Regions from separate parts of the Gordonibacter urolithinfaciens genome, predicted to be linked through region 3. Evidence: predicted binding sites of a transcription regulator. Region 3 holds the regulator's gene; each other region holds the start of a gene.

What was found. Region 3 encodes LexA, which represses DNA repair genes until DNA is damaged. Its sites were predicted from a motif close to CNAACANNTGTTNG; they were not measured.
Positions count from the first base shown of each region.
Region 1: uvrB (excinuclease ABC subunit UvrB) is a predicted target of LexA. The motif match lies at 2,718-2,731, and genes of this name have one in related genera.
Region 2: BN3560_RS04030 (Y-family DNA polymerase) is a predicted target of LexA. The motif match lies at 8,439-8,452, and genes of this name have one in related genera.

Region 1 covers NZ_LT900217.1:1,077,336-1,087,704, forward strand. The annotation lists gene BN3560_RS04735 (hypothetical protein) at 1-416, opposite strand, end outside; gene uvrB (excinuclease ABC subunit UvrB) at 477-2,627, opposite strand; gene BN3560_RS04745 (antitoxin) at 2,779-3,054, opposite strand; gene BN3560_RS04750 (hypothetical protein) at 3,058-3,315, opposite strand; gene coaE (dephospho-CoA kinase) at 3,728-4,324, opposite strand; gene mnmA (tRNA 2-thiouridine(34) synthase MnmA) at 4,321-5,391, opposite strand; gene BN3560_RS04765 (acyltransferase family protein) at 5,591-7,564, shown strand; gene rpsA (30S ribosomal protein S1) at 7,666-8,889, opposite strand; gene BN3560_RS04775 (sensor domain-containing diguanylate cyclase) at 9,139-10,369, opposite strand, start outside.
Region 2 covers NZ_LT900217.1:917,924-928,292, reverse strand. The annotation lists gene BN3560_RS04055 (YhgE/Pip domain-containing protein) at 1-1,650, shown strand, start outside; gene BN3560_RS04050 (YhgE/Pip domain-containing protein) at 1,647-3,833, shown strand; gene BN3560_RS04045 (ABC transporter ATP-binding protein) at 3,906-5,693, shown strand; gene BN3560_RS04040 (NAD-dependent epimerase/dehydratase family protein) at 5,969-6,907, shown strand; gene BN3560_RS04035 (FAD-dependent oxidoreductase) at 7,056-8,381, shown strand; gene BN3560_RS04030 (Y-family DNA polymerase) at 8,482-9,819, shown strand; gene BN3560_RS04025 (YolD-like family protein) at 9,812-10,171, shown strand; gene BN3560_RS04020 (Fic family protein) at 10,168-10,369, opposite strand, start outside.
Region 3 covers NZ_LT900217.1:35,308-45,676, reverse strand. The annotation lists gene hflX (GTPase HflX) at 1-1,274, shown strand, start outside; gene lexA (transcriptional repressor LexA) at 1,477-2,115, opposite strand; gene BN3560_RS00190 (ATP-binding cassette domain-containing protein) at 2,925-4,433, shown strand; gene nrdR (transcriptional regulator NrdR) at 4,595-5,041, shown strand; gene dut (dUTP diphosphatase) at 5,041-5,487, shown strand; gene BN3560_RS00175 (MerR family transcriptional regulator) at 5,601-6,038, shown strand; gene BN3560_RS00170 (hypothetical protein) at 6,188-6,634, shown strand; gene BN3560_RS00165 (IS30 family transposase) at 6,774-8,096, shown strand; gene BN3560_RS00160 (IS30 family transposase) at 8,807-10,150, opposite strand; gene BN3560_RS00155 (hypothetical protein) at 10,316-10,369, shown strand, end outside.

The DNA of each region.
Region 1 (10,369 bases), 1.0 Mb from region 3:
TCCTCGTAGTCGCGCGCGATCTTCAGCAGAGCCGCAAGCGACTCGGGGCCCTCCTCCGGGAACGCGAACTCATCGGCGTCAAAGCATGCCTGCAACGCCTCCGGATCGTGCCGCGTGACGGCTTGGGAGAAGTCGACGAATTCGTCACCCTCTCTATCGGTGGAGAGCGGCACCACCCACACGACTGCGAACCATATGAGCACGGGGACGCTCACCGCGTACAGCACGATGGGCACGGCCGCAAGGCCTTTGAGCCGCTTGCCCTGCTCGCGCCGCGCCTTCGCTCGGCACGCGAACACGATGCTCACCACGGTTGCCGCCACGAACATCGCCAGCGCAAGCGCCACCACGCCCAAGATGACGAACGCCACGGCGCCCATCACCGACAGCATGACCATGACCGATATCCCGCCCATTTCCCCTGCCCCTTTCCTCGCCGGCCTTCGATGCCCCCGCATCCGTCGCCGGCCCCGCGCCTACGAGCGGCGGCTCGACCCGTAGGCGGCGTTCTTGCGGTTGCCGAAGGCGCTGCCCTTGCGGGCGGCCTTCTTCAAGTCCTTCAGCACGTCCTCCTCGCTCGCGCCTTCCACGCTCGCGCGCAGCTTCACCACTTGGTCGCGCAGGCGGGCCGCCTCCTCGTAGTCCATGCTCTGGGACGCCGAGGCCATCTCGTCCTCCATGGAGGCTATGATGCGCAGCACCTCCTCGCGCGAGAGCGCGGCCAGCTCGGCGTTCACCTGCTCGGCCGTGGTGTTGCCCACCTCGTCGGTCACGTAGTCCATGATGTCGTTGATGGCCTTGCGGATGGTCTGCGGCTCTATGCCGTGGTCCTCGTTGTACTGCATCTGTATGGAGCGGCGGCGCTTCGTCTCGTCGATGGCAAGCGCCATGGAGTCGGTCATCTTGTCGGCGTACATGATGACCTGGCCCGACACGTTGCGGGCGGCGCGGCCGATGGTCTGGATGAGCGAGCGGTGGTTGCGCAGGAACCCCTCCTTGTCGGCATCGAGGATGGCCACGAGCGAGACCTCGGGCAAATCCAGGCCCTCGCGCAGCAGGTTGATGCCCACGAGCACGTCGAACTTGCCCTGGCGCAGCTCGCGCAGGATCTCCACGCGTTCGAGCGTGGCGATGTCCGAGTGCATGTAACGCGCCTTCACGCCCTGGTCAAGCAAGTGGTCGGTCAGATCCTCCGCCATCTTCTTCGTGAGGGTGGTAATGAGCACGCGCTCGTCGCGGGCGGCACGGTCCTTGGACTCGTCGATGATGTCGTCGATCTGGGAGGCGCTCCCGCGCACGATGATCTCGGGGTCCAGTAGGCCGGTCGGGCGGATGATCTGCTCCACCTGCTGCTGCGACACCTTCTGCTCGTAATCGCCCGGCGTGGCCGACACGTACACGAACTGCGGAATGCGCTCTTCGAACTCGTCGAAGCGCAAGGGGCGGTTGTCCAGGCAGCTGGGCAGGCGGAACCCGTGCTCGGCCAGCGTGATCTTGCGCGAGCGGTCGCCCTCGTGCATGCCGCGGATCTGCGGCACCGTCACGTGGCTCTCGTCGATGATGCAGAGGAAGTCCTTCGGGAAGTAGTCGATGAGCGTGTAGGGCGGCTCGCCCGGCGAGCGCCCGTCGATGTGGCGCGAGTAGTTCTCGATGCCGGAGCAGAAGCCCATTGTCTCCATCATCTCCAGATCGTAGTTCGTGCGCATCTCCAAACGCTGCGCCTCGAGCAGCTTGCCCTCCTCCTTGAACTGCTGCAGGCGCTCGCGCAGCTCGTCGCGGATGGTGCCGAGCGCGCGGTCCATCTTCGGGCGCGTGGCCACGTAGTGCGACGCGGGCCAGATGGGCAGCGCCTCGAACTCGTTCACCACCTCGCCCGTGACGTTGTCCACTTCCGCAATGCGCTCTATCTCGTCGCCCCAGAACTCGATGCGCAACGGGTTGTCCGCATAGGGCGGGAACACGTCCAGGTTGTCGCCGCGCACGCGGAACGCGCCGCGCTTCAGCTCGTAGTCGTTGCGGTCGTACTGGATGTCGATGAGCTCGTGGATGACGTCGTCGCGGTCCATCTCCTTCTGCTTGTCCACGAACACCGCCATGCCGGCATAGTCCATGGGCGAGCCGATGCCGTAGATGCACGACACCGAGGCCACCACGATGCAGTCGCGCCGCGAAAGCAGGGCCGAAGTGGCCGCATGGCGCAGCTTCTCCACTTCCTCGTTGATGGAGGCGTCCTTCTCGATGAACGTGTCGGACGAGGGCACGTAGGCCTCGGGCTGGTAGTAGTCGTAATACGACACGAAGTACACCACGGAGTTGTTCGGGAAGAACTCCTTCAGCTCACTGGCCAGCTGGGCCGCGAGCGTCTTGTTCGGCGCCATGACCAGCGTGGGCTTCTGCACGGCCTCGATGGTCTTGGCCATGGTGAACGTCTTGCCCGAGCCCGTCACGCCCAGGAGCGTCTGGTAGCGCAGGCCGTCCTCGACCCCGCGGGCCAGCTTCTCGATGGCCTGCGGCTGGTCGCCCGACGGCTCGTAGGGCGACACCACCTTGAGGGGCGTCGTAGCCAGCCGCACCTCCGGCAGCTTGCCCTCCATCTCGAGGCCCTCGATATTCGAAAGATGCGCCACGTAAGCTCCTTCCCGAAGAGAACGCCGCATGCCGAAGGACACCGACGAGAGGGTTCATCGACCACTCAGTCTAGCACAGCAGAAGCAAAATGAACATATGTTCGTGATTCAACCGTTATCTTCCCCATCTTTCGAGATGATGTCGAGCTGCCTAGGCGCTTGCCAAATCCTTGCGAACCAAGCTGCGCAGGTAATCCGACCGGCTCATGCCCAGCTTCGACGCCCGCTCGTCCATAGCCGCAACCTTCTGCGGCGTGTCCTTAAACCCGACGAACTGCAACGGCTCCCCGAATTTGAGGGGTCGCCCCACAATGATCTCGCCCACCTGCTCGCCAGGCAAGATGCCCTGCGCTGCTTCCTTCTCCCATTCATCAAGCTGCTCGGCGGTGACCCCGAACATCTCCTCAAGCTCTTTCGCTGTCTTCACGTTCTACCTCCCTGTCAGCCCGAACTCTGCCAAAACGCTCGCTGTCGGCGGCGTCATTGCATGGTATATCAGCACACCGTACCATTTGTCGACGCCGACCATCTGGACGAGGCGTCCATCGCTGCAAAACCCAAGGGCTACCACACGATCCTCTTTCGGTGCCCTACGATGTTGCTTCCTCGCGTAGTTCTTCCAAGCATACAGGATCTCTTCCTCGGTCAACCCATGCTTGAGCGCGTGCAAATCAACCAGCACTTCCATCGGGCGATCACCTATTCCTTTTTGTTAAACGAAATTGTAAAACGTAAATGGCGCAGCGTCAAGGAAGGCAGGGCACGGAGAGCGACCCGCACTTCCTCTCGTCGTTTTTCAGATGAAGGTTTCCATGGCAGACCCCTCTTCCGGTTCCGAAAGCTGGAGAGGATCTTGCAAGCGTGGTACGGGCGGACGCGGAACACCGTCGCCATCTATGGGCCGCCCTCCCGCATTGCGGCATCGGGCAGGCGCTTGCACTGGCTCTTTTCGACAAATCACATGGTAGCACAAAAAAGAACATCCGTACTTATAAAACGGATGTTCTAATATAATTTTTCGAACATGATGCTGGCCCACGCCGGACGCGACTAAAAGCTCGGGAAGGGCCCGCCCAAGGGGCATCCTCGCCGTCTAGTCTTTACAGGCCTTTCTCGTACTCTCCCCACCAGGCTATCACCTGGTTGTGCAGTTCCTCGGGGGTGCCGTCGTTGTTGAACACCACGTCGGCGGCCTCGATGCGGTCGGCATCGGTGATCTGGCGGGCGATGCGGCGGCGCACATCGGCCTCGTCGAAGCCCGACGCCACGGCGCGCTCGATGCGCACGTCCAGCGGTGCCAGCACGGCGATAACGACATCGGCATCGTAGGCGAGCGAGGACGTGCGGTTCTTGAACACGGAATGCTCCACCACCACGGCCGGATGGCCCGCGGCCTCCAGCTCGGCCACCTTGTCGCGGTAGGCGTCCTCGATGCGCGGCACGGTGATGCGGTTGAGCTTGCGCGTCTCGGCGGGACTCACGAACGCCTTGTGGGCGAGCGCCTTGCGGTTCACCTCGTCGCCGTCCATGATGTCGACGCCGAACGTGTCCACCAGCTCTTCCCTCACCGTGTCCCAGGCGAGCACGTCGTGGCCCACCTTGTCGAGGTCGATGTACGGCAGGCCCGCATCCACAAGGGCCTTGCGGGCAGTCGACTTCCCGGCGCCCATGCCGCCGATGATGAACAGCTTCTTCATACCGATGCTACCTCCTCGATCATGCCGCCTCCGAGCACGGTGTCGCCCACGGAGAAGACGGCGAACTGTCCCGGCGCCGTGGTCGGCTGCGGCTCGCGCAGCACTGCGCGAACGCGCCCTTCGGGTTCGGGCTCTATGATACACGGAACGGCCCGGCTACGGTACCGCAGTTTCACGCTGGCGGCACGCGGCTCGTCCAGGCACACGAAGGCCTGCCACCTCACCGGGCCCACGAGCACGTTCGCAATGCGGGCCTCGTCGGCGAACCCCACCACCAGCTCGCCCGTTTCGGACCGCTTGCCCACTACGTAGTACGGCTCGCGCGCGGCCACGCCGATGCCCTTGCGCTGCCCCACGGTGAAACCTGACAGCCCGTCATGCCGGCCGAGCACGGCACCCGCGCAGTCCACGATGGCGCCCGGCGGATCGTCTACGCCCCGCTCGCGCAGAAACGCACGATAGTCTCCCTCGATGAAGCACACATCCTGGCTCTCCGGCTTCTCGGCCACGGGAAGCCCTAGGTCGGCGGCCAGCACGCGCACCTCCGCCTTCGTCGTGCCGCCCAGCGGCAGCACAAGGCGCGCCAGCTGCTCCTGCGAGAGCAGCGCCAGCATGTAGCTCTGGTCCTTGCGGGCGTCGAGCGCGCACTTCACCACGTAACGTCCGTTGTCCGCAAGCTGTGCGATGCGGGCGTAATGGCCGGTGGCCACGACGTCGCAGCCCAGCTCGTCGGCCGCGTCCAGCAAGGAGGGCAGCTTGCAGCAGGCGTTGCAGCCCACGCAGGGGCTCGGCGTGAGGCCTGCCGCGTAGGCATCCACGAACGGCTGGACCACCGCGCTCTCGAACAGGGCTGCGCAGTCCCGCTCCACATGGCGCAGGCCCAGCCGGGCGCACACCGCCGCCGCGTCGTCGGCGGCGCGGTCGGCCGCCGCATCGTCGGTGAAGCGGCAGGTGACGCCTACCACTTCGTAGCCTGCGCGCATAAGCAGTGCGGCGGATACCGCGCTATCCACCCCGCCGCTCATACCCAGCGCAACGCGCCGTGCGCCGTTCTCGCCCGTTGCCATCTTCCCTCCTTTTGCATCTTCTTTCGTCGCCAGTATAAAGGAAGCGATGCCCGTGCAGCGCAGCGCTTCAACTATACGTGAAGAGCCTACGCAGAAGGAGCGCAGCGCGGTATGATACGCTCTCGGCGCTTGACGGAGCGCTATACTGGATCCTGCGCATCCCGCGCATCGACCGCAAACGCAACAAGGGGGATCGCACGTGTCGGGCTCGAAATCCCGTTATATACCGGCGCTCGACGGCCTGCGAGCTTTCGCCGTGCTCGCCGTTATCGCCTACCATATGCGCATGCCCTGGGCACCCGGCGGCCTGCTGGGCGTCACCGTCTTCTTCGTGCTGTCAGGCTACCTTATAACCAGCTTGCTGCTCATCGAGCACGACGAATCGGGCACGATCGACCTTCCGCGCTTCTGGCTGCGCCGCGTCCGTCGGCTCGTGCCCGCCATCGTGCTCGTCGTCGTTTGCACGGCCGTGCTCTGCACCCTGTTCAACCACGCCCTGCTCACGAAGATGCGCCCCGACGTCCTGCCGTCTCTGCTCTTCTTCAACAACTGGTGGCAGATATTCCACGACGTGTCCTACTTCGAGGCGCTCGGCGCGCCGTCGCCGCTTGCGCACTTCTGGTCGCTGGCCATCGAGGAGCAGTTCTACCTCGTGTGGCCCGTGGCTCTGCTCGCCGCGCTGAAGCTGGGAGCGAGGAAGGGCACGGTGCGCAACGTCGTGCTCGTGCTGGCCGCGCTCTCCGCACTGGAGATGGCGCTGCTGTTCGACCCCGCCGCCGACCCGAGCCGCGTGTACTACGGCACCGACACACGGGCGTTTTCGCTGCTCATCGGCGCATGGCTGGCGTTCGTGTGGCCGTCGCACCTATTGGGCGCCAAAAGCGGCGTGCGCCTGACGAAGCGCGAGCGCTCCGTGCTCGACGGCGTGGGGGCCGCGGCGCTCGCGGGCTTGCTGCTGCTGGTGGTGTTCTCGAACGGGTTCTCGCCCTTCCTGTACCGGGGCGGGCTCGTGCTGTGCTCGATGCTCACCGCCTTGGTCATCGCGGTCATGGTGCATCCGGCCAGCATCATCGGGCGCGTTGCGGGCGCGAGGCCGCTCGTGTGGATAGGCAAGCGCAGCTACGGCATCTACCTGTGGCACTACCCGTTGCTGCTGCTCATGGACCCGGGCGGCATCGGCGACACGCCTTGGTGGCTCTACCTGCTGCAGCTGGCGGCCGTGTTCGGCTGCGCCGCGCTGTCGTACCGCTTCGTGGAGAACCCCTTCCGCCACGGGGCCTTCGGCCGTCTGGTGAGGAAGGTACGCTCGGGCGAGGCGTCGCTGCCGGACTGGCTGCGCACGCACGCCGTGCCTGCCGTGGGCGCCGGCGCGCTCGTGATCGTGGCCGCAGGCGGGCTGGCGCTCGTGCCGCCCACCTCGGCCTTGGAGGGCGGCGACCTGCTGAAGCAGGCCGAGCAGGGCCAGACGAGCCCCTCGGGCCAGGCCCAGGCAGATCCGTCGGGGCAACCGTTGGCGGAGGAGTCGCCGCAGGAGCCCGAAGGCTCCGCGCCCGTCGCCGACGAGCAACCGAAGCTCGATGTGCTCATGATAGGCGACTCGGTATCGGTGCGCTCCGTGCCCTATTTCCAAGAGCGCTTCCCCCACGGCGCCATCGACGCCGCCGTGAACCGCCAGATCTACGTGGGAAGGGAAGTGTACGACTCGTATCGCGACCAGGGCCTTGTAGGCGGCATCGTCGTGCTGGCGCTGGGCACGAACGGGCCGGCTACCGATGGGCAGCTGGACGATATCGTCGCCGACGTGGGAACCGACAAGCAGCTCTGGCTCGTGAACACCCGCAGCCCGCAAGACTGGGTATCCTCCACGAACGACGTGCTGGCAGGCGCTGCCGAGCGCTATGGGAACGTCCATCTCATCGACTGGTTCGGCGCGAGCGCCGGACGCGACGAGCTCTTCGACGGCGACGGCACCCATCTGACCGAGGAGGGCGCGCGCGTCTATATCGACCTCGTGCACGATGCCGTGGCCAGCTACCTGCCGCAGCATGCCGAAGATGCTGCCGCGCCCGCCGTGCAAACCCCCATCGACCTGGCTCTCGCTGAAATCGAGGGAGCTTACCGCTCTGCGCTGGACGCGGCATCCCGCGACCTCCTCGGGTCGATCGAGCGCTAAGCATTTAGCTCAAGGGCCGAACGGGCCGGCTGCGCCAACGACTCCGTATAAAGCAAAGAGGGCCCCTCTTTCGAGGGGCCCTCGTACAATCGGCGGGGAAGCTACTCCGCAGCCGGCTCCTCGGCGGGAGCGGCAGCCGGGGCGGCCTCTTCCTTCTTCTCGGCCTTCTTCTTGGCCGGCTTCTCCTCGGCCTGGATGGACTCGTCCACCTCGATCTCGAAGCCGAGCTCCTCGGCGGCGGCCTTCATGGACAGGGAGATGCGGCGACGCTCGGGGTTGATCTCCATGACCTTGACCTTCACCTCGTCGCCGGCCTTCACGACCTGCGCGGGGGTGTCGATGTGGCGCTGCGACATCTCGGAGATGTGCACGAGGCCCTCGATGGACTGGCCCAGCTCGATGAACGCGCCGAACGGCACGATCTTCGTCACCTTGCCGTCCACGATGGTGCCCACCGGATAGCTCTCGACGAGCTTGATCCACGGATCCTCCGTCGTCTGCTTGAGGCCGAGCGAGATGCGCTCGCGCTGCAGATCGACGTCCAGGACCTCCACCTCGACCTCGTCGCCCACCTTGACGACCTCGGACGGATGGTTGACATGGTTCCAGGACAGCTCGGAGATGTGCACCAGGCCGTCGATGCCGCCGAGGTCGACGAACGCGCCGAAGTCGACGATCGAGGAGACGGTGCCCTTGAGGCGCATGCCCTTCGAGAGCTTCGCGAGGATCTCGGCGCGCTCGTTCTTGCGGCCCTCCTCGAGCAGCACGCGGCGGGACAGGACGACGTTGTTGCGGTTGCGGTCCATCTCGATGACGCGGGCCTCGATCTCGGTGTTGAGGTACATGTCGAGGTCCTTGACGCGACGGAGGTCGACCAGCGACGCCGGCAGGAAGCCGCGCAGGCCGATGTCGAGGATCAGGCCGCCCTTGACGACTTCGATGACCTCGCCCGTGACCACTTCGCCGGCCTTGAACTTCTCTTCGACGCGGATCCATGCACGCTCGTACTCGGCACGCTTCTTGGAAAGGATCAGGCGGCCGTCCTTGTCCTCCTTCTGGAGCACGAGGGCTTCGATCTTCTCGCCCAGCTCCACGATGTCGGACGGGTCGGCGTCCTTGCGGATGGACAGCTCGCGGGAGGGGATGACGCCCTCGCTCTTGAAGCCGATGTCCACGAGCACCTCGTCGTGCTCGATCTTGACGACCGTGCCGTCGACCAGGTCGCCCTCGTCGAACTCGGTCAGCGTGCCGTCGATCATCTCGTTCATCTGCTCGTCGGAGATGTCGCTGAAGTCGATGACGGACGTGTTCTTAATGTCGGTCAAAACGGACCCCTTTCAAACTTAAGTCGGGGACCCTTCGTCATGATTGATTGCTTACACCATGTTCGCTCTGCAAAAGCTTGCTCGCTCAGCTGTGCAACAAAAACATGTCTCGGGGGCCTACAGTTACGTGCGCTTCCGGGAGGATTCCCGATAAGCCGCATTAGTATATCACACAGGCAACGTCCCCAGAACCACTATTCACAAGGCCCCACGATTATTTCTCGCCATTCCGCCACCTTTGGCCTCGCATCAGCCGCGGTAGCGCGCGGAGGCGGCATGCGAGCTGTAGTAGGCCCGCTTGTCCTCGTACATGGCACCGTCGGCCCACCTGACGGCCTCGTCGACAAGGCAAGGCTCCGCGGCGTAGTGCAGCCCCATGGCCATGGGGCACGAGGCGTCGGCCAGCCGGGCGCGCACCGTTTCCACCAGCGCGTCGAAGCCGTCTGCGGAGACGTCCTTCACGATGGCGAGGAACTCGTCGCCGCCCATGCGGTACACGTATGCCCCCGGGAGCGCGTCTGCGAGCGCGCTGCCCGCCGCGATCAGCGCGCGGTCGCCCCTTGCGTGGCCGTCGCGGTCGTTGATGTCCTTCAGGCCGTTCATGTCCACGTACACCACGCCGAACCCGTTGCGCGGGCCCGCGGCGTCGAGCTCCTCCACGTCGGCGATGAAGCGGTTGCGGTTCCCCAGGCCGGTGAGCGTGTCCGTGAAGCTGAGCTGGCGGAACCGCTCCTTCGTGCGGTAGCGCTCCAGCTCCATGGACAGGAAGTAGGAAAGGCTGCTGAAGAACTCCCCGCAGTGGTCCAGGTGGATAGCGGCCGGATTGTCCACGCCGATGGAGCCGATGAGCTCGCCCTCCACGAGCAGCGGCGCGTCCACCAGGGTGGTTATGCCCTGCGGGGCGAGCATCTCGTACTCGTTCGGCGAAGTCTCGCGCAAATCCTCCAGGTTCTTGACGACGATGGTCTCGCGCTTCAGGAACAGCGGCATCCACTGCGTCACGAAATGCAGGTCCATGTTCTGCAGCTCGTCGATCTGGGGCACCACGCCCTCGGCGCACCACTCGTGCGAGTTGCTGAACGAGGTGCCGTCGGGCGACACCTGGAAGAGGTACACGCGGTCGGCCTCCATGAACTCGCCTATCATCTGGAGCACGGACGTCATGTCGCCCGCGAACCCGTCTATGTTCTGCAGCTTCATGGCGCAGCGCACGAGCAGCGTCTCCAGGCCCAGCTTCGTCTCCAACGCCCGGCGCTGCTCCTGCTCGGCGGTCATGTCGAACGCCACCTCGAAACGGGCCGGGCGGCCCTCCCAGTCCACGACCTTGTCCTTGAGCAGGTAGTGGCGCCCGAACTTCTCGTTGTAGTGCGCCCACGTGACGAACGCGTCCGCGGAAAGCTCGTGGTTGTTGCAGAACTCGCAGGGGGCGTCTTTGCCCAGCACCACGTCATAGCACGTCCGGCCCCGCCAGTCGCCTACG
Region 2 (10,369 bases), 880 kb from region 3:
GTGGTGGACGAGGACAAGGCGCTGGCGGCGTATCTGAAGAGCGTCGCCGACGGGCTTCCCGAGGACAACCCGGGCAAGCAGCCGCTTGCCGAGGCTGCCGCGCAGCTGGAGCAGCAGGCTGCAGACGCCCAGGCCACGCTCGATGACCTCACCCGCATCAGCGCAGACACCGAAAACATCTCGCAGGCCACGGCCCAAGCGGGCAACGACCTGAACGCCGCCGTCCAGCAGGCCGTCGCGGGCGCCCAGGCCTATTCGGACAACCTGTTCGGCACCACGATCCCCGCCGTGAACGGGAGCCTGGCGCAGCTGGGCGCGGCGTCGTCGTCGCTGGCAACCGCTGTCTCGAACCAGCGTTTGCTGGTGGACCAGACCTCGCTCGTGTTGGACCAGCTGGTATCCACGCTCTGCACCGCGAAGGACGCGCTCGGGCAGACCGACGGCATCCTGGCCAGCCTGGAGGAGGGGTTGGACACCGTGCGCACGGACGTGCTGTCGCTGGGCGAGTCCGGCGTGCTGGCGAAGCTGGTGGGAGAGGACGGGCTCGACGCGTCGAAGATCGCCGACTTCATGGGATCGCCCACCGAGCTTAAGACAGAGGAGCTCTACCCGCTGAACGCCTACGGTTCGGCCATGGCGCCGCTGTTCATGAACCTGACGTTTTGGATCGGCGCGTTCATGCTGTTGGTGATCATGAAGCAGGAGGTGGACGGCGAGGGCATCCGCAATCTTACCGTCACGCAGCGCTATCTAGGGCGCTTTGCGCTGCTCGCCGTGATGGCCGTGCTGCAGGCGGTGATCTGCTGTGCGGGAGTGCTGGTCATCGGGGTGCAGGCTGTCAGTGCGCCGGCGCTGTTCTTCGCGGCGGCGGTGGCGTCGCTTTCGTACCTCAGCATCATCTATGCGCTCTCGGTGACACTGCAGCATATTGGCAAGGGCATCTGCATCGTGCTCGTGTTCGCGCAGATCCCCGGGGCTACAGGGCTGTACCCCATCGAGATGACCTCGGGTTTCTTCCAGGCCGTGTACCCGTTCTTCCCCTTCACGTACGGCATCTCCGCCATGCGCGAGGCTATCTGCGGCTTCTACGGCTCGCACTACGGCGACGCCATCGGCATGCTGGCGTTCTTCTTCGTGCTGTTCATGGCCTTCGGCATCCTGCTGCGGCCCCTGATGGCGAACGTCAACCGCATGGTGGCCGGCCAGGTGCGGCAGGGCGGCATCTTCAACGGCGAGGACGTGGAGATCCCCGCGCGCCCGTACCGTTTCTCGCAGCTGTTCCGCGCGCTGTCGGGCAGGGATGAGTACCGCGAGGAGCTGCGCGTACGCTACGAGCGCTTCACACGCTGGTACCCGCGGCTTATCCGCGGCTCCGTGGCCCTGGGCCTTGCGGTGCCGGTGGCGCTGGCGGTGGTGTTCGCGCTCACGCCCGCCGAGAAGGTGTGGCTGCTCACGGCGTGGCTCGCGTGGCTTGTGGCCGTGTTCGTATTCCTGGTGGTGGTCGAGAGCCTGCGCGACAGCTTCGAGCGCCAGATGAGGCTCGACGACATGACCGACGAAGGGCTGCTGGAGCTGGGCGCCTCGCGCAACGAGATGGAGCGCTCGGCCGCGGACGGCGACGACGGTGCGGAAGGGGGTGCCGTGCGATGAGCAACGTCTGGCACCTGTTCCGCGGCGACATGAGGCGCCTGTTCTCGAACGCCATGAACATCATCATCACCGTCGGGCTCGTGGTGATGCCGTCCATCTTCGCCTGGTACAACATCATCGCGTGCTGGAACGTCTTCGATAACACGGGCAACCTCACCGTGGCCGTGGCGAACGTGGACGACGGGTACGAGAGCGACCTCGTGCCCCTGCGCGTGAACATCGGCGAGCAGGTGGTGTCCGCCTTGCGCGCCAACGACGAGATCGACTGGACGTTCACCACCGAGGAGGATGCGGTGGATGGCGCGAGGTCGGGGCGGTACTACGCGGCCGTGGTCATCCCGCACGATTTCAGCCGCGACATGCTGACGTTCTACTCCGATGACGTACAGCACGCCAAGATCGTGTACTACGCGAACGAGAAGAAGAGCGCCATTGCCCCCAAGATCACCGACAGGGGTGCGGACTCGGTGTCATACCAGGTGAACGAGGTGTTTGCCGAGACGCTCTCCGAGGTGGCGTTGAGCATTGCCGAGTCGCTTTCCCATTACGCCGACGAGTCCGACGCGGGCGGCCGCATCGCCGATCTGTCAGCGCATGTGCGCTCCATGGGCGACCAGGTGGACCGTATGGCGTCGGTGCTCACGCTGTACTCGTCGCTGGCGGGGGCCGCCCAGTCGCTCGTGGGCGAGTCCGCCCAGCTGGTGGAGGCTGCGCAGCACCAGGCGGACGGCCTGGGGAGCACGGCGTCGCAGGGTGCGGCCTCGGCCGCAAGCCTGGTGGATGCGCTGCGGCAGGCGGCGGATGGATTGTCCCAGGCGCTCGCGGACGGCGGGCAGGGCTTCGCCGCCGTGTCGGCATCCGCGGATGCGCTGTTCGATGCCGCCGCCACCGGCTCGCAGGACAGCGTGGCCGCGCTGCGCGGGCAGGCCGATGCCCTGGACGGGCAGGTTGCGGCATGCCGGAGCATCGTCGCGCAGCTGGAGGCGCTGCGCGACCAGGTGCCCGACGAGTACCTGCAGGCGCTCGAGAGCGTCATCGCGCGCATGAACGCCACCATCGGCCTTTTGGAGAACATGCGCGACACCATGAGAAGCGCCGCCGACAAGCTGGAGGCGGGCAGCGCCGACGTGCAGGCGGAGCGCGCGGAGATCAAGCGGTTGGCCGACGAGGCGCAGCAGGGTGCGGCTACGATGCGGGACGAGTTCGACACTAGCCTGAAACCGGGGCTCCAGAAGCTGGCCGACGAGGCGTCCTCGCTGGTCGCGAGCGTGGGATCAGGCTTGGACGGGCTGCGCGCCGCGGGATCCGGGCTGTCGGATTCGGCCGATTCCGCTGCGGCGGTGCTGGGCGGGGCGGCGGAGAAGATAGATGCGACCGTGGGCGAGCTGCACGGCGCCTCCGCTACGCTGCGCGAGCTGGCCGACGGCATCGACCAGGCGCTCGTTGCCGGGGATGCCGACCTGCTGCGCGAGGTGCTGGGCTCCGACACGCAGGTGCTGTCGAAGGCGCTTGCGGCGCCTGTGGGCATCGACCGCGTGGCCGTGTTCCCCGTGGACAACTTCGGTTCGGCTATGGCGCCTTTATATACTACGCTCGCACTGTTCATCGGGTCGTTGCTGATACTGGTGGTAGTGAAGCCTACCGTTCCCGGCCGGGTGCGCGCGCAGCTGGCCGATCCGCAGCCGCGCCAGCTGTTCTTCGGGCGCTTCGGCGTGATGGCCTTCCTGTCGCTGTCGCAGACCACGGTCATGGGCCTGGGGAACCTGCTGTTCTTGCAGGTGCAGGTGACGCACCCGCTGCTGTTCATGCTGTGCTTCTGGCTCGCCGGGCTCGTGTTCACGTTCCTGATATACGCGCTCGTGGCTGCGTTCGCGAACCTGGGCAAGGCCGTGGCGGTGCTGCTGCTCATCATACAGGTGACAGGGTGCGGCGGGTCGTTCCCGCTGCAGCTGCTGCCGCCGTTCATCCAGGGGCTGAGTCCCTGGCTGCCGGCCACCCACGTGGTGAACGCCATGCGTGCGGCCATGTTCGGCACCTACGGGGGCGACTTCTGGTGGGAGATGGGCCTGCTCGCGCTGTTCCTGGTACCGGCGGCCGTCATAGGCCTCGTGCTGCGCAAGCCGCTGGCGAAGTTCATGAGCTGGTACGTGGAGCAGGTGGAGTCCTCGAAGCTGGTGGGGTAGGGCGCGCTGGCCGCGCGGCCGGGGTTGCACGGGTGTGCGATAATCTTCTTGAAATACGAGAAGGAGAATCCTATGGCACGATCCGCTGCTCCGTCGACGACGCGACGCACGCTGCACTACTTCTGGCTGGTCACCCGAAAGCACCTCGGGCTGTTCGCCACGCTCATGACCGCGACGCTTCTGTTCGTGGCGCTGCTGTCGTACGGCAACCCCTACGTCATGAGTCTCGTGGTGGACCGCGTGAGCGCGGGCTCGGTGGGCACGTCCGAGGTGTTCGCGGTGTTCGGCCCCTACATCGTCGCGCTCATCCTCATCAACGTGGCCGGCCAGGCGGCCAGCAAGGTGCAGGACTACGCCATGTACCGGCTGCAGATCGCCGCCTCCTACGACCTGGCCACCATGTCGTTCGACGCGCTGTCCAACCAGTCGATGTCGTTTCATTCCAATCGCTTCGGCGGCACGCTGGTGAGCCAGACGACCAAGTTCATGAGCGCCTACCAGCTGCTGCTGGAAACCATCACCTTCCCGTTTCTGCCGGTCATCTGCTCGGTGGTGTTCACGTGCGCCATCCTCGCGCCGCGCGTGCCGGTGTACGTGGCCATCCTCATGGCGCTGCTCGCGGTGTACGCGGGCGTGTCCTACTACATGTACAAGCGCATCCTGCACCTGAACGAGCAGGCGGCCAGCGCGCAGAACCAGCTGTCGGGCGAGCTGTCCGACTCGGTTGCCAACATCCTGGCGGTGAAGACCTACGGGCGCGAGGACTACGAGCGCGGGCTGTTCGACCAGGCGAACCGCGAGGTGGTGGCGCGCGACTCGAAGCGCATGTGGGCGTCGCTCACGCGCGGCATCGTGACGGCGTGCATCACCATCGCCATCATGAGCGTGGTGGCCGTGTTCATCGCGGGCGGGAACGCGTGGTACGGCATCACGCCGGGCACGCTCGTGGTGATGTTCACGTACACCTACACGGTGACGAACCAGTTCAACTTCATCAACAACGGCCTGCAGCGCTTCAACCGCGCGTTCGGCGACGCGAGCGGCATGACCGTGATCCTCGACGAGCCGCGACTGGTGGCCGACAAGCCGGGCGCGCCCGAGCTCGAGGTGCGCGAGGGCGCCATCGACTTCGAGGACATCGGCTTCTGGTACACCGACGGCGAGGCGCGCACGCGGGTGTTTGACGACCTCGACCTGCACATCCCCGCCGGCCAGCGCGTGGGCCTCGTGGGTGCGAGCGGGGCGGGGAAGACCACGCTCACGAAGCTTTTGCTGCGTTTGTCCGACATCCAGGAGGGGCGCATCCTCGTGGACGGGCAGGACATCTCCGAGGCCGCCCAGCAATCGCTGCGCCGCCAGATCGCCTACGTGCCGCAGGAGGCGCTGCTGTTCCACCGCTCCATCGCGGAGAACATCGCCTACGGGAGGCCCGACGCCACGATGGAGCAGATCCGCGAGGCGGCGCGCCAGGCGAACGCGCTCGAGTTCATCGAGCGGCTGCCACAGGGCTTCGACACCGTCACGGGCGAGCGCGGCGTGAAGCTGTCGGGCGGCCAGCGCCAGCGCATCGCCATCGCGCGAGCGCTTCTGGCCGACTGCCCGGTGCTCGTGCTGGACGAAGCCACGAGCGCGCTCGACTCCGAGAGCGAGCAGCTGGTGCAGGACGCGCTGGCCACGCTCATGCGCGGGCGCACGGCCATCGTGGTGGCGCACCGGCTGTCGACGGTGGCCAGCCTCGACCGCATCGTGGTGCTCGACGGCGGCCGCGTGGTGGAGGACGGCCCGCACGCCGAGCTCATCGAGGCCGGCGGGGCCTACGCGAACCTGTGGAGCAGGCAGACGGGGGCGTATCTGGAGTGAATGCCCCAATAGGGGGCGGTCCCATTCGGGACATTTTCGTTCAGCCGCGCTTCGATCCTTGGCGGGAGATGCCGCCCTTGTGGCCGGAGGCTTTGTTGGGCCCCAGGCCCTTAGTTGCGCGCAGTTGTTGGCCGCGTGGCTGGCCTGCAACTTTTCCCTTGCCGCCGTTCGCCCATGCGTCCCTGCCGGGGTTCTTCGCCATCGGTCGCCTTTCCCTCTTCGACGCCGGATAGTGTACCATGGGGCGCATCGACGCCTGATGGAAGGGGAGCGCCATGCGCGTGCTCGTGCTCGGGGGAACGCAGTTCGTGGGACGGGCCGTGGCCGAGGGGCTGATCGCGCGCGGCTGGGACGTGTCCATCCTCACGCGCGGCCGCCTGCCGGTGGCGTACGGCGGCCTCGCCAGGCACTACCGAGCCGACCGGCGCGACCCGGCCAGCCTGCGCGAGCTTGCAGGCGAGCGTTTCGACGCGGTGGTGGACGTGTCCGCTTACACTGCCGCCGATGTGGCTCCCGTGCTCGACACGCTTCGGCTCGACGGGGCGCGCTACGTGCTCGTGAGCTCGGGGGCGGTGTACGCGCCCTCCGATGCGGCACGTGCCGAGGACGCGCCGACGGGCGAGAACGAGGTTTGGGGCGCCTACGGGCTGGGGAAGCTCGAGGCCGAGCGGCTGCTCGTAGCAGAGCGTCCGCAGCGCGGCTGCTCCCTCACGATCCTGCGACCCGCCTACTTCTACGGCCCCGGCAATAACCTCTACCGCGAGGCCTATCTGTTCGACCGCCTCGAATGTGGCCATCCCGTCCCCGTGCCCGTCGGCGGCGCGCTCACGCAGTTCCTCCACATCGACGACTTCGTGCGCCTCGTCGTGAGCGTCCTCGAGGCCGAGCCGTGGGAAGCCGAGGCCTTCAACTGCGCGCACCCCGAGCCGGTGGGATGGGGCGACCTCGTCCGAGCCGCCGCGGCGGCGGCCGGCGTCGAGCCGCGCATCGTGCCGGTCGACTATCGCGGCGCCATGGAGGCGCGCGAGTTCTTCCCCTTCCGGGATCAGACCTACCTGCTGGACACGGGAAAGGCCACGCGGTTCGGCCTGGCGCAGCCGAGCGTGGCGCTCGCCGAGGGCATGCGGAGCGCTTACGCATGGTATTGCCGCGAGCGCCCGCGGCTCGCCGATCCCAAGATGACGCGTGTTGGGGAGGCGCTGCGACGCGGGTGAGGCCAAGGTGCGCGAATGGCGTTTCCGCTCACGTGTGCGAAACCGTTCGGCAAAGCGCGGCAAACGCGCTCTGGCGGGCCGCTTTCCTAGTGGCGGGCGGGGGTACCCTGATGCCTGATCGTTCCTCTTGAAGACGAAAGGGCTCGGCATGACCTCTCTCTGGGAAGCGAGCGCCGTGCGGCCGCAGGGCTACGCGAAGGCGCTCGAAGGCGACCGTTCCGCCGACGTGCTGGTGATAGGCGGCGGCATGGCGGGCGTGCTCTGCGCGTATTTGCTGTCGGAGGCGGGATGCCGCTGTGCGCTGGTGGAGGGCGGCCAGGTGGGCGCCGGCGTGACGGCGAACACGACTGCGAAGGTAACAGCCCAGCACGATCTCGTGTACGACCGGCTGATCAAGAAGAGGGGCGCCGATGCCGCGCGCCTCTACTTCGAAGCGAACCAGGCGGCGGTGGCGGGGCTGCGCCAGCTGGCCGATGATGCTCCCTGCGACTTCGAGGAGAAGACGGCCTACGTGTACGCCACGGGCTCCACGGCGGGCATCGAGCGCGAGCTTGCCGCCTACGAGCAGCTGGGCATCCCGCACCACGTGCTGCCCAGCGCGCCGGTGCCGGTTGCGAACCGGGGCGCTCTGGGCATGGAGCGTCAGGCGCAGTTCAACCCGCTGAAGCTGTTGTTCGGGCTGCTCGGGCTCATGCCGTCCGTCGACGTGTACGAGCACGCGTTCGTGACGGACGTGAGCGGGAACACGGCGCGCACGGACCGCGGCTCCATAACCGCCGACCATATCGTGTTTGCGACGCACTATCCGCTGGTCAACGTGCCGGGATTGTATTTCATGAAGGAGCATCAGGAGCGCTCCTACGCGGTGGCGCTGGAAGGCGCCCCGCTTGTTGACGGCATGTTCATAGGCGACGCGGGCGGTTTCTCGTTCCGCACGTACGGCGAGTACCTGCTGGTGGGAGGAGGCGGGCACCGCACGGGGCAGGGGCCGAAGCCCACGGAGGGCTATGCCAAGATACGGGCGTTCGCCGCCGAGGCGTACCCGGGCGCGCAGGAGCGCTACGCGTGGGCGACGCAGGATTGCATGAGCCTGGACCACGTGCCCTATATCGGCGTGCATCGGCGCAGCCGACCGAGCCAGTACGTGGCCACGGGGTTCAGCAAATGGGGCATGACGGGCGCGCTCGTGGCCGCGCGCGCCATCGCCGACCTCGTGCTGCGCGGTCGGAGCCCGGTGGAGGCCCTGTTCTCGCCGCAGCGATCCATGCTCACGCCCAGCCTGTTCTCGAACGCGGGCGTGTCGGCAGCGAACCTGGTGAAGCCGGGGCGGCGCTGCTCGCATTTGGGCTGCTGCTTGGAGCGCAACGACGTGGAGGGCTCGTGGGACTGTCCTTGCCACGGCTCGCGCTTCGCTGCCGACGGGTCGGTGCTGGAAGGGCCGGCCAAGCGCCCGATCGCACCTGAGCGCCGGTAGCGGTTGAATGAGTGCCGCCGGGCTGCGCTCTCCGCTTGCGGGCTGTGGTATACTTCACGAACAAACGTTTCATCAAACGAGAGTTCGGAGGAGGGCGGCGGTGGCGAAGGAGCGCACGTACGTGTGCATCGACTTGAAGAGCTTCTACGCCAGCGTCGAGTGCGTCGATCGCGGGCTCGACCCGCTGAAGGCGAACCTCGTCGTGGCCGATCCCGACCGCACGGAGAAGACCATCTGCCTGGCCATCACGCCGTCGATGAAGGCGCTCGGCCTGTCGAGCCGCTGCCGCGTGTTCGAGATTCCCGAGGGCGTGGACTATGTCATGGCGCGCCCGCGCATGCAGCGCTACATGGAGGTGTCGGCCGACATCTACTCGATCTACCTGCGCTACGTGTCGCCCGAGGACGTCCACGCGTACTCCATCGACGAGTGCTTCATCGACGCGACGCCGTACCTCGCGCTGTACCGGATGGGCGCCAAGGAGTTCGCCGTCATGCTCATGGACGCGGTGCTGGCCGACACGGGCGTCTGCGCCACCGCGGGCATCGGTCCGAACCTGTTCCTCGCCAAGGTAGCGCTCGACATCACGGCGAAGCACGCCGAGGACCATATCGGTTACCTCGATCAGGCCGAGTTCGAGCGCTCGATCCAGACCCACCGGCCCATCACCGATATCTGGAACATCGGCCCCGGCATCGCGAAGAGGCTGGCGAAGTACGCCGTGTACGATCTGCACGGCGTGTGCGAGATGAGCGAGGCCACGCTCTACCGCGAGTTCGGGGTGAACGCCGAGTACCTCATCGACCATGCCCATGGCGTTGAACCGTGCACCATCGCCGACATCCACGCCTACGAGCCGAGCGGTCATTCCCTGGGGAACGGCCAGGTGCTGCCCTGCGACTACTCGTTCGAGGAAGCGCGCGACGTGCTCAAGGAGATGGTGGACCAGCTCGTGCTCGACCTCGTGGAGAAGCGCCTCGTAGCCGGATCGATATCGCTGTACGTGGGGTACGCGAAAGGTCCAGGCGAGCCTGCGGGCGAAGCGGACGGCGCTTTCTTCGACGGCGGCCACGGCAGGCGCCCCGCAAGCGGCCGCCGCGGTTTCCCTCACACCGGCTCCACGCGCAGGCAGGCGGATCGCACGAACCTCTACTCGAAGCTCATGCCGCGCTTCCTCGACCTGTTCGACGAGACCACGCGCAAAGACGCGCCCATCCGCCGCATCAACGTGGGCGTCGGCGGGGTGCTCCCCGAGGAATTCGCCACGATGGATCTGTTCTCGGATGCGGAGGCGGAGGCCGAGGAGCTCCGGCTGCAGCAGGCCGTGCTGGCCGTGAAGGGGCGCTTCGGGAAGAACGCGCTTCTGCGCGGGACCAGCTTGAAGGAGAAGGCCACGGCGCGCGAGCGCAACGAGCAGATCGGGGGCCACCATGCCTGAGCGCCGACCGCGCGCCGACCGCGCCCAGCAGTTCATGCCCTTCGCCGCGCTCAAAGGCTACTACGATCTCATCCGCGAACGCGAGCGCGTGGTGGAGCCGAAGCGCGAGCTGACCGACGAGCAGGCGCTCGAGCTGTCGCAGCGCCTCGCCCGGATGGAGCGCCGCACGATGGCGAGCGTCGTCCACTACGACGGCGAGGCGTACGTCACGACGCACGGCCTGGTGAGCGACATCGACCTCGCGGCGCGCACCGTCACCATCGTCCGCACCCGCATCGCCTTCGAAGATATCTGGGAGATCGTCGCCGAGGAGCGAGATCCGTCTGCGGAACTCGGAGGGGAGGGGCGTTAGCTTCTCGCCTGCTCCAGTTGCAGCATGCGCTGGCCGACGGAGTCTTCCAGCCGATGGGCGACGAGGTCGACCATCGCTGAGCCGTTGCGACCCTCGATGTCGCGCGTGAACGACTCGATGGCCCGGTAGTACGCGGCGATGCCCGCTTCGTCCGCTTTGAGGCTCACGGCGGGGTAGCCGGCGCTCATCAGCATGAAA
Region 3 (10,369 bases):
CCGAAGAGCGCCGCGAGAAGGCCGTGCTGGTGGGCGTCGACCGCCCCGGCGCCTCCTGGCCGCTGGCCTCGTCGCTTGCCGAGCTCGAGCGTCTCGTGGACACGGCGGGCGCCGACGTTGCGGCCGTCACCACGCAAAAGCTCGACGCGCCGAACCCGCGCACGTTCGTCGGCTCGGGCAAGGCCGAGGAGGTTGCCGAGCTGGCACGCGCCCACGCGGCCGATCTCGTGGTGTTCGACGACGAGCTCACGCCCTCGCAGCAGTCGAACCTCGAGAAGGTAGTCGGCAAGGAAGTGAAGGTCATCGACCGCACGGCGCTCATCCTCGACATCTTCGCGCTGCATGCCACCAGCAAGGAGGGCCGCCTGCAGGTGCGGCTCGCCCAGAACGAGTACCTGCTGCCGCGTTTGCGCGGCATGTGGGCCCACTTGGCCTCGAACCGCATGGGCGGCGGCGTGGGCTCGCGCTTCGGCGAGGGCGAGAGCCAGCTCGAGGTCGACCGTCGCATGGTGCGCAAGCGCATCACGTCCATCAAGCGCGAGCTCAAGCACCTGGCCGAGGTACGCGCCATCCAGCGCGAGAGCCGCTACGAGAGCGGCATGTTCAAAGTGGCGCTGGCCGGTTACACGAACGCCGGAAAGTCGAGCCTGCTCAACCGCTTGACGAACGCGGACGTGCTGGCCTACGACAAGCTGTTCGCCACGCTGGACTCCACTACGCGCAAGTTCGAGCTGCCCGAAGGGCGCGAGATCACCGTCACCGACACGGTCGGGTTCATCCAGAAGCTGCCGACCACGCTCATCGAGGCGTTCAAGTCCACGCTCGACGAGATCACGGGAGCCGATCTCGTGCTGCATGTGGTGGATGCGTCGTCGGACGAGTACGAGGCGCAGATCGCTGCGGTGGAGGACGTGCTCGGGCAGATCGAAGCTCAAGACTTGCTTCGCGTGCTCGTATTCAACAAATGCGACCTGCTCGACAAGGAACATTTCGATGCTCTCAAGGCGCGTCATCCACAGGCCCAATTCGTATCGGCGGCAACAGGGGAGGGCATAAGCGAGCTTGTCGGGCATATCGCCCGTGTCGCCTCGGCGCAGGACGAGCATCTCGCCATAGTGATTCCCTACAACCGGGGAGATCTCGTCTCCCTCGCGCACGAGCGTTGCCATATCCTGTCGGAAAAGCACGAGGAGGACGGTACGCACCTCGTCATGTTGGCTGCTCCGTCCTTTGCCGGCCTGTTTCGCCCCTACGTGGCGGAGAAGGACCGTTAGGCACGTCCCTTTCAGAAAGCTGCAAACTACTTGGTTAGAGTAACTCTAACCAAGTAGTTTGCGACCGGATGACGCGATCTCGGATCACCGGTCGGTCTCGGGACGAACGAGCGCCCCTCATCCCAAGGCCGGCGTTTCTCCTGCAGGGGCCGTAATCCAACAGGGCGTCTCGCTCCTTCGGCAGGGCCCCGCAAGGCGTCGCCTACAGGCGACGGAACACCGCCACTACCTTGCCCGCGATGGAGCAGTCGGTGGTGATGATGGGCTCCATCGTGGAGTTCTCCGGCTGCAGGCGGATATGGTCGGATTCCTTGTAGAAGCGCTTGACCGTCGCGCCGTCGTCGATGATGGCCACGACGATGTCGCCGTTGTTGGCGACGGGCTGTTCTTTCACCACCACGTAGTCGCCGTCGTTGATGCCCGCCTCGATCATCGATTCGCCCCGTACCGACAGCAGGAACGACGGTGCATCGCCCACGATGTCGGTGGGAAGCGAGATGGTGTCGGTGATGTTCTCCTCGGCGAGGATGGGGGAGCCGGCCGCCACATTGCCCACGAGCGGCACGTTCACCACCTTGTTGAAGCTGGGCTTGATGACGTTGGAAGTGCTCTCTGCATCGCCAAGCGGATAGGTGAGCGCGATGGAACGCGACTTGAGGGGATCGCGCTTGATGAGCCCCTTGTCCTCGAGTGCTTTGAGGTGCACGTGGACTGTCGAAGGGGAGGAAAGGCCCAAGCTTTGGCAGACCTCGCGCACCGTGGGACCGTAGCCCTTCTCGCGGATGCACTCCTCGATGCAGTCGAGCACCGCCTTCTGGCGTTTCGTCACTTTGTCGGACATGCCCCGTTCCTTTCCCTTGAACGAACAAATGTTTTAAATACGTATTGACATGAACTTTTGTTCGTTCTATTATATATGCGAACAAAGGTTCTACGCAAGGCCTAGGAGGCAGAAAGATGAAGAATTTCGAGATGCGGTGCCCCTTCGATGGCACGTCGGCCCTGCAGCCGGAGTTCAACCGTGTATCCGCAGCCGGGGCTATCATCGAGTTTCCAGGGAGCGGTTCCCAAGGTGCTTGCGCGCCGCTGCAGCATTCGCACGCGCGTCAGGTACCGTCTGCTGCGTGCCGTGCTCGCAGACTTGGCGCTACGGAGATGGCGCGGGTTCTTCGTCATGGCAGTGCGGCAGGTCGCGCTTACGGCCGTGTGAGGCCGTGGCAAGGCGCTCTTGCCGGATGCGTCTTCTCCGTTTTCGCCTTCCTCAGCATTTTCATCAGCTTCTAGCGACTTCGGAACGCCCATGGATACTGCATTTCTGTGACTGCGCGGCATCCTCGCCACCATGGCGCTGCCGTTCCATCGCCTTTCCACCCCGCAGGACCCTTCCTCCTTGCAGGTCCATGTGGTAGACTGCCTTTTGAACCGAAATCCCAGACAGGCTGCTGTGAATGCGGCCTTCGAGAAGGAGACAAGGAACATGAAGTTCTAACGAAAGCCTTCGGGCACCCGCCAGGTCATGCAAGCTCCGCACCGGGTGCGCTTTCGTTGCTGTTCCTTGATGTTCCTATCCCTAGCCTCGCCGTCTCATCGGCGCCAGGTTGCCAGCGCGAAAAGCATTGAATCCGGTGCCTCTCGAAGGGAGGCCCTTCCGTGTTCGTTTCAGCCCGCCATCTTACCTATACCTACGACGGCGCCGATGCCTTGGCGCTCGATGACGCATCCGCCGTGTTCGCGCCCGGCTGGACCGGCGTGGTCGGCCCGAACGGAGCCGGCAAGAGCACGTTGCTCAAGATCGTATGCGGGATGCTCGAGCCCCAGAAAGGAAGCGTTTCTCCGCAGGTCGCAGGATCGTTCTGCGCCCAGTCGACCGATGTCGCGCCAACGGGGCTCGAGGAGTTCTCCTACGACTACCGCCCCGAGGCCGTGCGCCTGCGCTACCTGCTCGGCATCGACGACGCATGGCTATGGCGCTACGACACCCTGTCACATGGCGAGTGCAAGCGTATCCAGATAGCATGTGCCCTCGCAGCCGATCCTGTGCTGCTTGCACTCGACGAGCCCACAAACCACCTCGACGCCGAAACCCGCGAACTGGTGGCGCGTGCGCTTGCCGAGTATCGCGGGACGGGCCTTCTCGTCTCGCACGACCGCGCGTTGCTCGACGGGCTGGTGAGCTCGTGCGTGTTCGTGGATCGAGGGCGTGCTGTGACCGTGCCCGGCACGTACTCTCAGGCGAAGGAGCAGCTAGACCTACGCCGCCAGACTGCCGTAGAGGAGCGGTCCCATGCCCGTCGCGAACTGGCGCGCCTCAAGACGGAGAGCAATCGTCGAGACGGGGTGGCGGCGCGTTCGGCTGCACGGCGCTCGGCTCGGCATCTCGACCGGCACGACCATGACGGGCGCGCGAAGATCAAGCTGGCCATCTATTCCGGCCAGGATGGCAAGACCGGGCGGCTCTCGTCGCAGATGGGGAAGAAAGTCGAGCGTGCAGAGAAGCGCATGGCCGAGGTTCGCGTCGCCAAGGTGTACGAGGGTGCGCTCGACCTGGAAGCCGAGCCCGCCGCGCGCACGGTGCTCGTCCGATGCGAGGCCGGGTCCCTGACGCTGGGCGAGGGGCGCATGCTGCACCATCCGCAGCTGTACGTGGGCAACACCGACCGCATCGGCCTGGTGGGCAGGAACGGTGCAGGCAAATCGACGCTGCTTGCCGAAGTGCTGCGGCAAATGCCGGAAGAGGGCATGGTGTACGTCCCGCAAGAGATAGGAAGTGACCGGGCGCGCGCCCTTCTCGCCTCGGTGAAGGCTCTCGCGCCGGCAGAGCGCGGGCGCCTGCTCTCCATTGTCGCCCGGCTCGATTCGCCGCCGGCACGCATCTTGGAGGGAGACGACTTGAGCCCCGGCGAGGTGCGCAAGCTCCTGTTGGCGCAGGGCCTGACAGGACGACCGCATCTCATCGTCATGGACGAGCCGACGAACCACCTGGATATACGCTCTGTCGAAGCCTTGCAGGACGTGCTGGCCGATTGTCCCTGCGCCCTGATGCTCGTGTCCCACGACGAGCGCTTCCTCGACGCGCTCACCGCAACACGATGGGTGTTCGACGTTGGCCGTGCCGAAGGGAGAGGGCTCGGCGACACCCATGTAAGGGTGGAGCTTTGACCTTTTCCCCGTGGTCGAACACCGGTGAAGCCGAGATCCACACCCGCTTCGGACCGCCTCCTTTCCGCAGGGGGCGGTTTTTTTGCAGGGATCGACAATGCGGATTGAAGCACAATATCTTGTATGCTAGGCTGATCCAAAATCGAGCAAAGGAGCCTTTCATGCGCTGTCCTTCCTGCGGAAACCCCGAATCAAAAGTGGTGGACTCGCGCCCTTCCGAGGATGGCACGGCTATCCGGCGCCGACGCGAATGCCTTGATTGCGGCCGTCGATTCACCACCTACGAGCGTTTGGGCGAGAACCCGCTCATCGTTATCAAGGCGGATGGGTCCTCCGAAGCCTATGACCGCCAGAAGCTCATGCGCGGCCTGCTCATTGCCTGCGGGAAGCGGCCTATCTCACCCGAGCAGATAGCGTCGCTCGTCGATAGTATTGAAACCGAGCTTCGCAACGCCTCCTGCAACGAGATCAGGTCAAAGGAACTTGGCGATATGGTTCTCGTGCGTCTGGCGAAGCTCGACGATGTTGCCTACGTGCGGTTCGCGAGCGTCTACAAGGACTTCCAAAACGTAGAGGAGTTCGCAGCCGCCCTCGAGGGGCTGCGCTGATGGAGCGCCTCGCGATTCCCCTCAAGGCGCTCGATGCCGAACTTCCGGTGCCTGCCTGCGCCTACGCGGGCGATGCTGCCGTCGACCTGCGCTCGACGATCGACGAGACGCTGCAGCCGTTCGAGCGCAAGCTCGTGCCCTGCGGCATTGCCGTCGCCATTCCGGTCGGCTACGCTGGTTTCGTCCTGCCGCGCAGCGGGTTGGCGGCGAGGCACGGCGTATCGCTCGTGAATGCACCGGGGCTCATCGACAGCAACTACCGTGGCGAGATCAAGGCCATCCTCGTCAACCTAGACCCGCGCGAGCCTTTCGAGGTCAAGCGGGGGGACCGTATCGCGCAGCTTGTCATCATGCGCGTGGCCGAGGCCGTGTTTGATTCGTGTGGGGATCTTCCTGCTACCGATCGGGGCGCCGGCGGGTTCGGCAGCAGCGGCATCGGCGCATAGCGGTTCCGGATAGGTCGAGGCTTTCATATTGCACTTAGAGTTACTCTAAGTTAAAATCGTTATTGGTTAGAGTAACTCTAAGCCCGTACTCAAGTCGACTTCCGAGGAGGCCTATGGGCGACGAGGGACATAATAGCCGGATCGTTGACGTCCCGGCTACGCAAGCCGATCCGATCTACGGCATCGGCGACGTTGTCGCCTTGACGGGAATCTCGGCTTTCACCATCCGCTATTACGACAAGTGCGGGTTCTTCCCGAACCTTCATCGCGACAAGCGCGGCGTGCGGACGTTCTCCGAGGCCGACGTTGCCCAACTGCACCTGGTCGAGGCGCTTCGCAAAAGCGGCCTGTCCATCGAGGGCATCCAGTACTTCGTGCGCCTCTGCAAGCGTGGCGGCACCACCCGGGCCGAACGCCTGTCGATCTTGCGGGCGCAAGAGACCGTGCTCGAGTACCAGCGCGAGGAGCTGGACGAGAGCCTGAAACGCCTCCATGCCGCTACGGTGGATTTGGAAGCTGCGGAACGCTCCCAAGGACACGGCATGCTATAGTGCGTGGGCGAAGCGCTAGAAAACGCCCTGTTTCCATGACCTAGGACTCGTCGAAGGGCAAGATAGGGCCTTAGAACGGCTCTCAAAGCCTCGTTTATAAAACCGCAGGTCAGAGACGCGATATTTTGACAGATTGGACGAAATCGACTATGGATGACCAAAATCAGCCACCCAAGCCACCCGGATACCCCGAACCTCCGAACCAAGGCCCGAGGCTGCGGCCCAACGAACGCGACGTTCGCGACCTGAAGGTGGCCCAGAACCTCGTCATGGTGGCAAGCATCGCCGGGCCGGTATCTTTGTTCATTGGAGGCGTGTTCCTTGCAACCGCCGGACTGGTGTGCGCCATCATCGCGCTCAAGAAGCTGAACGCGCTGTCTACCAGGTTGACCGATGTCGCCGCGCCAGCGAAGCGACTTAAACGGTCTTGCATAATCGGTATCGCCGTATGCAGTATCGCGCTGGTCCTGAACGCGGTTTCCGCGTACCTCATGTACCCGGCCGTGCTCGAGGCCATCGAATCCGGCGATTACGGAAACCTCGCACCCGGCACCGACCTGGGCACAACCCCCAAAGGCAACTCAACTTGGGGCTAGCACTCCGGCACTTCCCCCAAGATTGACATTTCGAACGTATATTTGTCTAACTTAAGTCTGTCAAAACTGACTAGCCATGCCATGTTTCCGCTTGCTATGCTGGTATTCCTCCTTGGGCGCCGGAAGGAGGTGCTCCAGCATGCCCAAGAAACAAGGCGGACACCTGACCATGAAGGACAGGCGGGACATCGAGGACCGTCTCCACGACGGGGAGAGCCTCAACTCCATCGCATCGCACCTGAAAGTCAGCTGGCCGACCGTCGCCGACGAGGTCAAGCGCCACCGGACGCAGGACAGCCCGCATTACAGGAGCTTCGGGGAGAAGAACCTGTGCAGGTTCAAGTCGACCTGCGACGTGATCGGCATCTGCGGGATCGACTGCCATTCGAAGTGCGCGAGGTGCTCGCACGCCGTCTGCAACAGGCTCTGCGACAAGTTCGAGATGATCGAGGACTGCCCGAAGCTCGAGAGGGCTCCCTACGTCTGCAACGGCCGCAGGACCCGCCTCGCGATAGGCTGCCAGTATCCGAACTGGTTCTACGACGCGAGGCTCGCCGAGGAGGAGGCGCGCTGGTCCAGCGTGGACTCCCGGCAAGGGGTGAACTGCACCCCGGAGCAGCTCGAGGAGATGGTGGGCGTGATCAAGCCGCTCCTCAAGAAGGGGCAGAGCCTCGAGCACATCTGGCAGACGCATCGCGGCGAGTTCCCCGTCAGCTACCGCACCTTCTACCGCTACATCAACCTGGGCGTCCTCGACATCTGCAACCTCAACCTGCCCAAGAAGATGCGCTACAAGCCCCGCAAGAAGCGCGGGAAGACCCTGCCTTTCAAGACCGACCTGCAGGGACACACCTACGAGGACTTCCAGAAGCTGCCCAGCGACGTCCAGATGTCGGCCGTGGAGATGGACTGCGTCGAGGGAAAGAAGAGCGACGAGAAGGCGATCCTCACGCTGCTGTTCCGCCGGTACTGCTTCCAGCTGATGATCCTCATGCCCGCGCAAACGCAGGAATGCGTCGGCCGCGTCCTCGACCACATCGAGATACTCTGCGGCAAAGAGGAGTTCAGGAAGCACTTCGGCATCATCCTCACCGACCGCGGCCACGAGTTCCTGGACCCCGAGAAGATCGAGACGAGCATAGACGGCGGGAAGCGCTGCAGCGTCTACTACTGCGACCCGCTGCAGTCCGGGCAGAAAGGCCGCTGCGAGAAGAACCACGTCGAGCTGCGCAAGATCCTGCCCAAGGGAACGTCCCTGGAAGGCCTCACCAATTACGAGCTTTCCATCGTGTGCAGCCATGTGAACTCGTACGCGCGCCCCGTGCTCGGCGGCTTGGCTCCGATCGCGCTGGCCAGCCAGGTGCTGCCGGAAGACCTTCTCGACGGCCTGGCGATCCAGCGCGTCGAGCCGGACGGCGTGATTTTGCGCCCGAGCCTCCTCAAGGAGCTGGGGCTGCGCTAGAGAACGGCGAAAAGGACGACCTGGAAGCCGTCCGAAACCAAAACGGGGCCTTAGAAAGGCTCTCAGGAGTTTTACCAGTTCAGAGCGATAGATTTGCCTGACGTGACGATAAGAAGCGAAATAACGACGATGCGCCCGAGGGGAACACAACCGAATAGGAAGATGCAGGCCCTTGAAGTCAAACTTAAGTCTGACACATCGTTTGACAGGGGCTTAGATCCGCGTATGCTTAAACCGACCAAAAAGGGCCCGAAAATGGCCGTCTCCGCAGCTTGACAGAGCAAAGTAACAACCTCGAATATCCCCTCACGTGGGATTGTCAGAGTGAAGTAACAACTTCACCGAAACTTGACACCATTCAAACTTTGCCCTGTCAATTAACCCCGGCACTTCCCCATAGGTACAACAGAATTATTGATAACATATGTTATGTAAAGTTAATGATGGAGAGCCCGTTGGTCGGTGATGGGGGTTGATTGAATTCTCGTAAGTTAACGTTTATGCAGATCAGATGGTTGTTTACCTCTACCTTTTCAATTTCGAGGTCGCGGCGTTCCGTCTATTACCTGCACTTTTTCAATCGACCGCCTTCGCAGTCCGTTATGTGTAGACGGCAACCGTTTGAGACAGCACCAGGTCAGGCCCGCGTCGCTGGTTTTGAAAGACTGCAGGTAAAGAAATCGGCGATATGATGCGGTGCCCCAGACTAGCTAGATCAGGGTTATCGCGTGGGGCACGAGGTGCGGCGTGAGGTTCACCTCCTTCGGCTCTATCTCCTCGACCCCGTACGCGTCGAGGAGCCCTTGCGGAAGCACGAGGCGCGCCATCTCGACGGGCGCCATCCAGTCCATCTTGCCGCGAAGGTAGCTGTTAACGTGGCTCATGCACGCCGCCATGTCGCGGCAGGTCAAGGCGTCGAAGTTCGTTTTTCCCTTCGGCAGTATCCGCCTAAGCTCCTCGTGGCAGCGCTCGCAACGTCCCTTTTGCTGGCTCTGGAGCGGATCGCAGTAGAAGAGGCTCAGCCGCTTCACGCCGTTCCTGCCGTGCTCGATGCGCTCCGCATCGCTGAACTCGCTTCCGCGGTCGCAGAGGATCAGGCCGAAGGCCTGGGAGAACCGGGGCCCGCAGAGCTCCTGGAGGGTGTCGAGCGCCTCGACCACGCTGGTCGCCGACTTGTCCGGTAGGAGGATGTAGAACTGGAACCCTATGCGCCTGACGAACAGCGTCAAGATGCACTGCGAGTCCCTGCCCTGCCTCCCGACCACCGTGTCCATCTCGACGGCGTTGTCGCGGTCGGCCTGGTCGAGGGCGCAGAAATCCGTCCACCGCCTCCCCTCGAGCACCTCGCGCGGAATGTTGGAGGATTTGGCGGACTTCGACTTCGACCTGGGCTTGTAGCGTACGGCCTTCGGCAGGTCGAGCTTCGACAGATCCCCCGCCTTGGCGCCGCCGAGGTAGTTGTAGAGGCTGCGCACGCCGAACGGTATGGCGCCGGGGTTCGCGGCGAATATGTGCTGCGGGCTCTGGCCTTTGGCGAGGCCGTCCGATATCAGGGTTATCGCGCTCTCGAACGCCTCGGGGTCGCAGTCTATCCCCTGCCTGGACTCGCTGCGCCTGGCGTCGGCTGCGTCTTGGGCCCATTTCGCCTGGTAGTACCTATAGGGATGACGGCACCCGCCGCCGACCCTGCTCGGGCAGGCGTTGCAGCAGAACGGGCTCCTTGCCAGCTTCTCGCACGGCTTCGCCTCGAAATCGGGACAGAGCGAGTTACAGAGGAAGTCCTTGCACCTGCTGCAGCGCGCCCTGCACATGCCCTTGCACAGCCCGCGCACCTCGCAGAGCCCCGCCTTCGAGCAGATGTTGCGGGTTCGGACCACGAGCATTCCCTGGGGGTCGTCGGTCCAGTTGCGCTTTACCTCCTCGGCGACCACCTTGGGCGCGCGGCCAATCGTCCTCGCGATCCACGCTATCCTGTCCCCTCTGTTCAGGCCACGCTCTATCGCGAGCCTGTCGTCGTAGGTGAGTGGGCGCCTACCGCCCTTGGAATCCCCCATGAGGGCCTCCTTCCTGTCGGTCCTTCGCCTACGGGAAGAAGGAAAAGCACAAACGGCCATGGCCACGGTTCGGAATCCGCATTTACATGATTTATGCAAGACTGGAGGTGAAGTTTTTACCTACGAGAATTCAATTTACGTTGGTCGGTGATCGGTGGTCGGTCGGTGGTTGATAGGGATCGGGGTGCGGGGTTGTTATGCTCGGTTATTATTTCAAAA